2 regions of the Halomonas sp. PA16-9 genome follow, and region 2 is predicted to be linked to the other one. Evidence: predicted binding sites of a transcription regulator. Region 2 holds the regulator's gene; the other holds the start of a gene.

Region 1 (5,608 bases), 120 kb from region 2:
TAGCGGCTTGGTCGCTCAGTTGGCAGCGTTGTTGTGATAAAGAGTCGAGTTTGGCTCTACAGGCTGCCTGTGCAACGCGTATCATGTGAGGCACTCTTATTGGCAATTCTTTTTAAGCAATCTTATTTAACAATGGAACTTGGTTATGGCTCGCGCTCCGATCGTCCTCGTCGATGGCTCTTCCTATCTGTACCCGTGCCTTTCATGCGCTGCCGCCGCTAACGACCTCCAATGGTCAGCCAACGGGCGCGGTGAAAGGCGTGTTAAACATGCTCAAACGGCTGATTAAGGATTATCCCGAAAGCCCCATGGCGGTGGTGTTTGACGCGCCGGGCAAAACCTTCCGTGATGAGCTGTACAGCGACTATAAAGCGCACCGCCCGCCGATGCCCGATGACCTACGCAGCCAGATCGCTCCGCTGCACGCCTGCGTGAAGGCGCTGGGCCTGCCGCTGCTTTGCGTTGACGGCGTAGAGGCGGACGATGTGATTGGCACCCTGGCCCATCACGCCACCCAGGCGGGCCGCGATGCAGTGATCTCCACCGGCGATAAGGATATGGCGCAACTGGTTAATGCCCATATCACCCTGGTGAACACCATGAAGGATGAAAACCCTGGATGAGGCGGGCGTAGAAGAAAAATTCGGCCTGCCGCCCGCATTGATTATCGATTTTCTCGCTCTGATGGGTGACAAGGTCGATAACATTCCCGGTGTGCCCGGCGTGGGTGAGAAGACCGCTATTGGCCTGCTGCAAGGCATGGGCGGTGGGCTGGAGACCATTTATGGCGACTTAGAACGAGTGAAAACGCTCACTTTCCGGGGCGCCAAAACTCTGCCCAAGAAGCTTGAAGAGCATCGCGATCAGGCGTTTCTCTCCTATCAGCTGGCCACCATTAAAGTCGACTGCGAGTTGCCGGTGGGCTTGGATGATTTGGATATTGCCCATCCGGATCGCGAAGCGCTGGTCACCCTGTATAAAGAGATGGAATTCCGCCAGTGGCTGGGCGAGCTGCTGGAAGGCAAAGACGAAGGCGTGGATGACGTTAAAGGCGGCGAGCCTGCGCCCGTAAGCGCTGAAGAAGGTGGTAGCGAGTCCGAGGGGGCGAGCACTTCTGTGCAAGCCTCTGTTCGTGAAGATCAGGTCATCCTCGAACAGGCAGACTTCGAGCGCTGGCTGGATCGGCTGCAAAACGCCGAGCGCTTCTGTTTCGATCTGGAAACCACCAGCCTTAATTACATGGATGCGGAAATTGTTGGCGTTGGCTTGTCGCTGGAAGTGGGTGAGGCGGCCTATATTCCGCTTGCCCACGACTATCTGGATGCTCCACAGCAGCTTGACCGCAAGGCGGTCCTGGCGGCGCTAAAACCGCTGCTGGAAGACCCGACCAAAACCAAGATTGGTCAAAACCTCAAGTACGATATTTCGGTGCTAGCCAACTATGCGATTTCCGTGGCAGGCCCTTTTGCCGACACCATGCTGGCCTCCTATGTGCTCAACTCCACCGCCACCCGCCACGATATGGATTCGCTGGCGCTCAAGTATCTGGGTGAAAAGACCATCACCTTTGAAGAGATTGCCGGTAAGGGCGCCAAGCAGTTGACGTTTAATCAGATTGCCCTGGAGCAGGCTGCGCCTTACGCCTGTGAAGATGTCGATATCACACTAAGGCTGCAGCAAACGCTTCGCCCCATGGTCGAAAACGAAGGGCGCCTGGCGGAAGTGCTGGATCATATCGAGCTGCCGCTGATCAAAGTGCTCTCGCGCATCGAGCGCAACGGTGTCGCCGTGGATGCTGAGCTACTGCACAAACAGAGCCAACAGTTAGAGCAGCGCATTGGCGAATTAGAACGCGAGGCGTTTGAACTGGCCGGGCGCGAATTTAATCTCGGCTCACCCAAGCAGTTAGGGCAGATTCTGTTTGAAGAGCAGAAAATTCCGGTGCTCAAGAAAACCCCTAAAGGCGCACCTTCTACCGCGGAAGGTGTGCTGGAAGAGTTGGCGCTGGATTACCCGCTGCCCAAGGTGATTATGCAGCACCGGGGGCTGGCCAAGCTGAAGTCCACCTACACCGATAAGCTACCGCGTCTGCTCAATAAAGCCACTGGCCGGGTACACACCAGCTATCATCAGGCGGTCACTGCGACCGGGCGACTGTCGTCGTCGGATCCCAACTTACAAAACATTCCCATCCGTACCGAAGAGGGGCGCAAAATTCGTCAGGCATTTATTGCCCGCCCTGGCTACCGTATTGTCGCCGCCGATTACTCGCAAATTGAGCTGCGCATTATGGCGCATTTATCTGAAGATAAAGGGCTGCTGGAAGCGTTTGCCGAAGGGCGTGATATTCACACCGCCACGGCGGCAGAAGTCTTCGGCACCTCTCTTGAGAAGGTCTCTGGCGATCAGCGCCGCAGCGCCAAAGCGATTAACTTCGGCTTGATCTACGGCATGAGTGCCTGGGGGTTGTCGCGTCAGTTGCATATCGAGCGCAACCAGGCGCAAACCTACATTGATCGTTACTTTGACCGCTATCCCGGCGTGGCCCGCTATATGGAGCGTATTCGCTCCCAGGCAGCTGAAGATGGCTTTGTCGAAACCGTGCTGGGTCGGCGGCTCTACCTACCGGAAATTCAGTCGCAAAACCGCAACCGCCGCCAAGGCGCTGAGCGCACCGCGATTAACGCGCCGATGCAGGGCACTGCCGCCGATATTATCAAGCAGGCGATGATCAATGTGGATGCGTGGCTAGCGGAAGGCGAGTTCGATGCGCTGATGGTGATGCAGGTGCACGATGAACTGGTGTTTGAAGTCGCCGAGAAGCAGGTCGAGGCCTTTATCGAGCAGGTACAAAAGCGTATGCAGGGCGCAGCTGAGCTAAAAGTACCGCTGATTGTAGAAGCGGAGAGCGGTGCCAATTGGGATGAGGCGCACTAATGCCTACTACCAACACCGCAAGCCTCGTTCGTTTACGCCTGCGTCTCTGAATGAGGAAGGGGGTGGATGGCATATTGTCGCAACAGTGCAATGCTTAAGTAAGGAATTGATCAAGATCAAATTGTTGGCTCGGGTGGAGGAATAGCCTATACACATCGCTTTGCCTGGGTTAGCACCTGTCTGTGGTTTCCCGGTGGGGCGAAAGGTGTGTTTAAGCTATCCATCGGGAGTCACTCATGGACATTGTTGAATTATCCAGGTTGCAGTTCGCCTTTACGGCGATGGTGCATTTCCTGTTTGTACCCTTAACGCTAGGGCTGTCGATACTTCTGGCGATCATGGAGTCGGTCTATGTCATGACCGGTAAAACCATTTATCGTCAGATGACCAAATTCTGGGGCAAGCTGTTTGGTATTAACTTTGCGTTAGGGGTAACGACCGGTATCGCCATGGAGTTCCAGTTCGGCACTAACTGGTCGTACTACTCTCACTATGTCGGCGATATTTTCGGAGCGCCCCTGGCGATAGAAGCCTTGATGGCGTTCTTCCTTGAGTCGACGCTGGTCGGGCTATTCTTCTTCGGCTGGGATCGCCTGTCAAAAGAGAAGCACCTGGCGGTTACCTGGCTCATGGCCTTGGCGACCAATATGTCAGCCCTGTGGATTCTGGTAGCCAATGGCTGGATGCAGCACCCCGTAGGGTCGGAGCTCAACCTAGCCACCATGCGTATGGAGTTGGTCAGCTTTGCAGAGGTGCTGCTCAACCCCGTCGCCCAAGTCAAATTTGTGCATACCGTGTCAGCGGGGTACGTCACCGGGGCGATTTTCGTGTTGGCGATTTCAAGCTGGTACCTGCTCAAGGGGCGTGAGATTGCCTTTGCGCGGCGCAGCTTTGCGATTGCTTCTGCCTTCGGGTTGGCCAGCGCGCTATCGGTCATTGTACTGGGCGATGAGTCTGGCTATGAGCTGGGGGATGTGCAGAAGGTCAAGCTGGCCGCCATCGAAGCAGAGTGGCAAACCCATCCCGCACCTGCGGCTTTCACGCTATTTGGGCTCCCCAACGAGGCGGAACAGCACACCGACTTTGCCATCCGCATACCTGGTGTGATGGGCTTGATCGCCACGCGCTCGCTGAATACCGAAGTGATGGGTATTCGAGAGCTTAAGGAAGAGCACCGCGAGCGCATCGTCAATGGCCAGGAGGCTTACGCTCTCATGCAGCGCCTGCGCAGTGATGAAGAGCGCGAAGGGGATATGGCTCGGTTCGAGGAAGTACGCAGCGATCTTGGTTATGGGCTACTGCTCAGTGCCTATAGCGACGATGTAGCCAATGCGACCACAGCCGAAATTGATCAAGCCGTTGAAGCGTCGATTCCCAAGGTTTGGCCGCTTTTCTGGTCTTTTCGGGCCATGGTCGCCGCGGGCTTTAGCATGCTGTTGCTGTTTGCGCTGGCCTTCTGGCATAGCGTACGTCGTCAGCCAGAGAAGTCCCGGTGGCTACTTCGCTTCGCGCTGTTCAGCCTACCGCTGCCTTGGATTGCCTGTGAGGCGGGCTGGTTCGTGGCCGAATATGGGCGTCAGCCGTGGGCAATCGGCGAGATACTGCCGGTTCACTTGGCCATTTCCAGCCTGACGGCTGAGCAGGTGCTGTTTACCCTGATTTCTATTGGCGTCCTCTACACCACCTTCGTCATCATCGAAATGTGGCTGATGCAACACTTTGCCCGCAAAGGGCCCTCCGGTAGCGGTTATCTGGATGATGACGCTGAGTCTGACTATCCAATTTCAACCCCAGCACGGGAGGCATGATGATGGACTACGAAACCCTTAGGTTTGTCTGGTGGGTGCTGATCGGCGTGCTATTGGTGGGCTTCGCGGTCACCGATGGTTTTGATATGGGCGTTGCCGCCTTGCTCAACGTGGTCGGGCGCGGCGATGAGGAGCGCCGGGTGATGATCAACTCCATGGCGCCTCATTGGGACGGTAATCAGGTCTGGCTGGTCACCGCAGGGGGCGCACTGTTTGCTGCTTGGCCTCCGGTTTACGCAACAGCCTTCAATGGCTTCTATCTCGCCTTGATGCTGACGCTATTTGCGCTTTTTCTTCGCCCCCTGGCGTTCGATTATCGCTCCAAGTTGGAAAATCCCACATGGCGCCGTCGTTGGGATTGGGGGTTGACGATCGGCTCCGCCGTTCCCGCGCTGATCTTTGGTGTCGCTTTTGGCAATCTCTTGCAAGGCGTCCCCTTCCAGTTCGATGACTATCTGCGCCTGGAGTATCAGGGCGGCTTGCTGGGCCTATTGAACCCCTTTGCGCTATTGGCCGGGCTGTTGAGCCTGCTGATGTTCGTCACTCACGGAGCGGCTTGGTTGCAGCTTAAAACCGAGGGCGAACTGCGCAGCCGTAGTGCGGCCATCGGCAGCCTGACAGCACTGATATGCGCGGCACTGTTCGTGCTGGGTGGGGTGTGGCTGCTCCTGGGCGTTGATGGCTACCAAGTGACTAGCGTAATCGACACCCAAGGGTACAACGATACTACCGGTAAAATCGTGGCGGTCAGTGCTGGCGGCTGGATGACCAACTACAGCCGCTTCCCGCTGTTGTGGCTACTGCCAATACTGGGCGTCTTAGGTTTTGTGCTCTGCGCGCTGACCATGAAGCTGGGACGCCAT
Region 2 (5,608 bases):
GAATGTCGCTTAGCTCGCTAGTAGTGGTGGGTAATGCCCTGCGACTGTCGCGCTGGCGACCTCAGCACGCGCCAACGCTCGACACTTCAACACCGGTGGCCGCATGACGATTCTTTATCTGCTGATCCCGCTTTCCCTGATTTTGCTGGGCCTCGCCGTCTGGGCGTTTTTCTGGGCGGTGAAAAATGATCAGTTCGATGACCTAGAAGGCCCAGCGCACCGCATTCTATTTGATGAGGATGAAAACGATCTTAGCCCTGAGCAGCGCCGCCAGCGTCAGCAAACCAAGCAAAAAAACGCTGCGCCATCCGATGCAAACTCACCCGACGACCCAGAGCCCCGTTCATGAATCCGACAGGGCTTGATCTGCCGCCGCTCATGGCGGCGTTTGTGTTCGGCTTGATGGGTGGCGCCCACTGTATCGGCATGTGTGGCGGCATTATGAGTGCGCTCACCTTTGCAGTACCCCTAGCATGCGCCACCCGGCACGCATGGGGGGCCTGCTGCTCAGCTATAACGCAGGCCGTATTATTAGCTATATGAGCGCAGGCGCGCTGGTGGCGCTGCTAGGCACGCTGTTTTCCCTTTCTGCTACGGCACGCCTGCTGCTGCAGATATTTGCCGCGCTGATGCTGATCTTAATGGCACTGTATATCGCCAACTGGTGGAAAGGGCTGCTCAAAATTGAGGCCGTTGGCCGGCGACTATGGCGCTTTATCGAACCCGTGGGGCGTCGCTTGATGCCCGTAGTGCATATTCCCCAAGCCTTCGCCCTGGGAGCGCTCTGGGGCTGGCTCCCCTGCGGGTTGGTCTACTCCATGTTGGCCTGGAGCTTAGCGATTGCCGACCCGCTTCAGGGCGCTCTACTCATGGGCGCCTTTGGGCTTGGCACCCTACCTGCGCTGCTTGCCACTGGCCTGGCTGCCCGCCAGCTCAGCCATTTGATACGTCACCCCGCGACCCGCAGCGTGGCAGCGCTGACAATTATCGCTTTTGCACTGTGGCAACTGTGGACGCTTTCGGTACACAACCTCTAATAGCATGACGTGGCTCAACATTTACCTCCTAACCACGGGTTAGGCTAGCGGCATTTCCTAACGTCGGAGCGCCCCTTCATGCCCGTTCATACCCCTGCTGCCTTGCCTCTTGCACCCGCTGCTGCCGCAGCCCCTATGCAGCCGGTGTGGGACGAAGCGTTACTGCGTCGCTACGACACCAACGGCCCACGCTACACCTCCTACCCCACGGCGCTGTCGTTTCACGACCAATTTACCCCTGGCGACCTGACCCAGGCATTGGAGCGCAGCAATGCCAGTAAGCGTCCGCTCTCTCTGTACGTTCATGTGCCCTTCTGCCGCAAGATCTGCTTTTACTGCGCGTGTAATAAAATCGCTACCAAAAACACTGCCCTTGCCGAGCCCTATATAGCCCGGCTTGACCGTGAAATGGTGCTGACCGCACGCCACTTGGATACATCACGACCGGTGGAGCAGTTGCATTGGGGCGGCGGCACGCCGACATTTCTCAGTTTGAACCAGATGGGCGACCTGATTGATCGACTGGATGCACGTTTTGGTCTTTCATCGTCTGCTGATCGCGATTACGCAATTGAAATAGATCCTCGCGAAGCGGATGTGTTTACGCTGCGCCATCTCGAATCCCTCGGCTTTAATCGCATCAGCCTGGGCGTGCAGGATTTAAGCCCGCTGGTGCAGAAAGCGATTAACCGTATTCAGCCTCGGGTACTTACCGAAACGCTGATGGAGGAGGCGCATCGCCTGGGCTTTCGCTCGCTCAATCTCGACCTAATTTATGGCTTGCCATTTCAGACTGAAAAGAGCTTTGCCAACACCCTACGCCAGGTGATCGAGCTCAACCCGGCGCGCCTTTCTGTGTTTAATTACGCGCATATGCCCGAGCGTTTTGCCCCGCAGCGGCGCATTAATGTCGATGACTTGCCAGGCGGAGAAGAGAAGCTAGCGATTCTGCGCACCACCATCGAAATGCTCACCGCAGCTGGCTATGTGCATATCGGTATGGATCACTTTGCCCGCCCTGACGATAGCCTGGCTATTGCCCAGCGCGAAGGCTCGCTGCAGCGCAACTTCCAGGGCTACTCCAGCCATGCTCAGTGCGACTTAATCGGGCTTGGCGTATCGGCGATTTCGCGCATTGATGACGTCTATGCGCAGAACCCGAGCGATCTGGCAAGCTACGAAGCGACGCTGGATCAGGGGCAGCTTGCCACCGTGCGTGGCATACGCTTAAGTGATGACGACCTGATCCGGCGGGACGTGATTGAGCGGCTGATGTGCGATATGGGCATTGACCTGGCCGCCGTTAGTCAACGCTGGAACATCGATGCCCCCCGCTACTTTGCGCCAGCGCTTGAGCGCCTGCAGAGCGCCGAACAGGATGGCCTGCTGACCCGCCGCGGTGATCAGCTTAACGCCACGCCGACGGGGCGGCTGCTGATTCGCCATATAGCAATGGCGTTTGATACCCATCTTTCCGGGCAAACGGGACAACAGTATTCTAAGATTGTTTAATCACCTTATTGCAGGCATGCTAAAGCGACTATAATAAGTAAGGATTTTCTAATTGATAAGCGGGACCCTCTCAAGGAGCAAAGCATGTTGGAACCCATGAGCCGTCGGCGCTCGCTACTCCATGAAGCTCGCTGCCAAACCTGCAGTTTGAGCTCACTGTGCCTGCCACTTGCCCTTGAGCTGGACGACGTGGGGCAGTTCGACGCCATTATTCGTCGTCGCGCGCCGCTGAAAAAAGGCGAACCGCTGTTTCGTCAGGGCGACACCTTTACCAGCGTTTACGCAGTCCGTTCGGGCAGTTTGAAACAGATCACCGCCGAAGGTAACGGCAGCGAGCAGTTGACCAATTTCTACCTGCCCAGTGAATTGGTGGGGTTGGATGGCATTGACGAAGAGCATTACCCCGGTAGCGTTATCGCCCTGGAAACGACCACCGTCTGCGAGATTCCTTTTGACCGCCTGGACTTACTCTCGGAGGAGCTACCCGAACTGCGTGGCCAGCTTTATCGTAGCATGAGCAAAGAGTTGCGCGATGACCGGCGTATGATGCGGCTACTTTCGCGTAAAACCGCCGATCAGCGGCTAGCAAGTTTTTTGATTACCCTCTCGGATCGTTTTCGTCGCCGGGGCTACTCGCCTTACAGCTTTCGCCTCTCAATGCCCAGGGCTGATATCGGCAACTACCTGGGCTTAGCGGTGGAAACGGTCAGCCGCATACTAAGCCGCTTTCAGCAGCAGAGCGTGGTGGCGGTCTCCGGGCGAGAGGTCAACATTCTCGATATGCCGCGCTTGATTACCCTCGCCGAAGAGGAAGAGCAAACAGTTAGCTGACGTTAAAGGCTTGGATACGCCCCGCCAGTAGCTCTGCTTGCTTGGCCTCAAGGCCTTCAAAATCGAACAGGCTGCGGTCGGCCAACTGGGAAGGGGCAATGTTGGTGACAGCCTTGAACATGCTCTCCAGGCGGCCAGGAAACTTTTTGTCCCACTCGGCGAGCATCTCTTTGACCACCTGACGCTGCATATTAGGCTGTGAACCGCACAGGTTGCAGGGAATAATCGGAAACGCCATCAGCCGCGAAAACTCGGCGATATCAGCCTCTTTGCAGTAGGCCAACGGCCGAATAACGATATTCTTCCCATCATCGGATAGCAGCTTTGGCGGCATCGCTTTCAGGTTGCCGCCAAAGAACATATTGAGAAACAGTGTTTCGAGAATATCTTCCCGGTGATGGCCCAGGGCTATCTTATTGGCGCCAATCTCTTCGGCAAAGCCATACAACGAGCCGCGCCGCAGCCGTGAACAAAGCGCGCAGGTGGTTTTACCTTCCGGGGTTTTCTCTTTTACCACCGAGTAAGTATCGCGCTCGACAATGTGGTACTCCACGCCCTGCTTATCCAGATACGCAGGCAATACGTGCTCGGGAAAACCCGGCTGTTTTTGATCCAGATTGACCGCTACCAGCGAAAAATTGACCGGCGCATTGCGCTGCAAATTGCGCAAAATCTCCAGCATCGTGTAGCTGTCCTTTCCACCGGAGAGGCAGACCATTACGCGATCACCTTCATTGATCATTTGATAATCAATGATCGCATTGCCCACTTCTCGGCGCAGACGCTTTTGCAGCTTGTTAAATTCACGCTTCTGCTTCGCATCAGCCAGCTCAGGCTGGTCGTGCTCAGCGTCAGCTGGGGTGGCTCCAACCGTATCAAGGTGAGCAGGATCAAAGTGATCAAGAGTTTGCATGGTATAAGCACTGCCGAGGGTAGAAGGCGTGAGAAAAAAGTAATAACTATTCTAACAACACTCACCGCCTGACCCAACTAATCAGACGTAGCCACACAAGATATCGCAATTGGAAGTGACTATTTTGACCGCTGCACCATACCTCGGTGCGAGGGCAGCTTGGAGCGAGGGTCTTTTGTCATGGATGACAAAAGTAGCGCCCAGGGAGGGGTTCACAGCGCCCTCGCGGAAAGCTGTCCTCGCCACGACGAAAGAGACTACTATGCCACCTGCGCCATAATACGCTGCAGGCGCATATACAGCAGTGCGCTGGCGGTGGCCTCTCCAAGCACACTCTGCATGCCCATGACGGGTACTTGCCAGCATGCCAACGCCTGGGCGAAGCTGCTGGGCGCTTCGACCTCCGGGTGCAAACGGCGCAGTTGGCGCTGATGCAGTTTTGCCACATCGACCTGGGCGTTGGGCAGGGCAAAATTCAGCCGCTTACTGAGTAGTGCATTCAATGCTCCAATGCGCTTCTCTAACTGCCAGCCAACGATGGGCCGATTGCCGATAAATTCTACTAGCGCGCTCAAGTTATCACTATTTGGTGGCAGTATCTCCCCCGCCTCGCACAGCAAGTGATGACGGCGCAGCGTTGCGCTCTCGGGCTGCTTTGCGCTACCAAGGGTGATCACAAAAGCACGACTGGTATGCACCTGCTGATGGCTCAGCACCACTGCCGCCACGCTGATCACAGGTGATGATTGCGTGGGCGTTGCTGTGCAGGCGAGCGCCACCAGCTCTTCGCCCATATAGGGCTGAAACAGCCAGGCATAGGGGGAATCTGCACAACGACGCCGGTCACTTTCACGCCTTAACAAGGTGCGCAGCGAGCCGCTAAATAGCGTCACATGTCGATCTAACAGCCGCATTCCGCTCACGAATACTCCAAATGGTAACGGTGGGAAAGCCGCTGCTTAAAGTCTTTGACAATATGCATCGCTTCGCGCAGTAGTCGCGCTCCAGGGAAGAGAGGTTCTGCACCACGACACGGTTAGCGCGTCTGCTGCTTTGGGCGTTAGTTTCTTTCGCATCCGCAGAAGTTTCCAGCGTACTTAGCTGCTGCTTGAGGCGCAGCTCAGAAAAGAGCGCCAACGCTTCGCCCAGGTCATCGGCAAAACGGCGATCCAACCGGCCGTCAGTAACCAGGGCATCCAAGCGATCAAACGTCGAGGTGGCTTTGATGCGCCGCTCAAGCGCCATGGTGCGCACACCGTGCACGATAGGGAAAATACCGCCTTTCTTGATATCGATACCGTGCTGAGCTTTTTCA

What was found. The regulator FNR, encoded in region 2, switches genes on or off when oxygen is low (the NO sensors DNR and NnrR bind a similar motif). The targets are predictions, from matches to a motif close to TTGATNTANATCAA.
Region 1: a site for FNR is predicted at 3,044-3,057, ahead of FDY98_RS17295 (cytochrome ubiquinol oxidase subunit I). Genes of this name have one in related genera too.

Annotation. Positions count from the first base shown of each region.
Region 1 covers NZ_CP040452.1:179,886-185,493, reverse strand. Annotated here, with positions in the region: partial or broken gene polA (DNA polymerase I) at 146-2,937, shown strand; gene FDY98_RS17295 (cytochrome ubiquinol oxidase subunit I) at 3,174-4,745, shown strand; gene cydB (cytochrome d ubiquinol oxidase subunit II) at 4,745-5,608, shown strand, end outside.
Region 2 covers NZ_CP040452.1:56,678-62,285, forward strand. Annotated here, with positions in the region: partial or broken gene FDY98_RS16730 (heavy metal translocating P-type ATPase) at 1-107, shown strand, start outside; gene ccoS (cbb3-type cytochrome oxidase assembly protein CcoS) at 104-349, shown strand; partial or broken gene FDY98_RS16740 (sulfite exporter TauE/SafE family protein) at 346-1,037, shown strand; gene hemN (oxygen-independent coproporphyrinogen III oxidase) at 1,116-2,549, shown strand; gene fnr (fumarate/nitrate reduction transcriptional regulator Fnr) at 2,634-3,380, shown strand; gene ttcA (tRNA 2-thiocytidine(32) synthetase TtcA) at 3,373-4,293, opposite strand; gene FDY98_RS16760 (DNA polymerase III subunit epsilon) at 4,554-5,207, opposite strand; partial or broken gene FDY98_RS16765 (DUF294 nucleotidyltransferase-like domain-containing protein) at 5,213-5,608, opposite strand, start outside.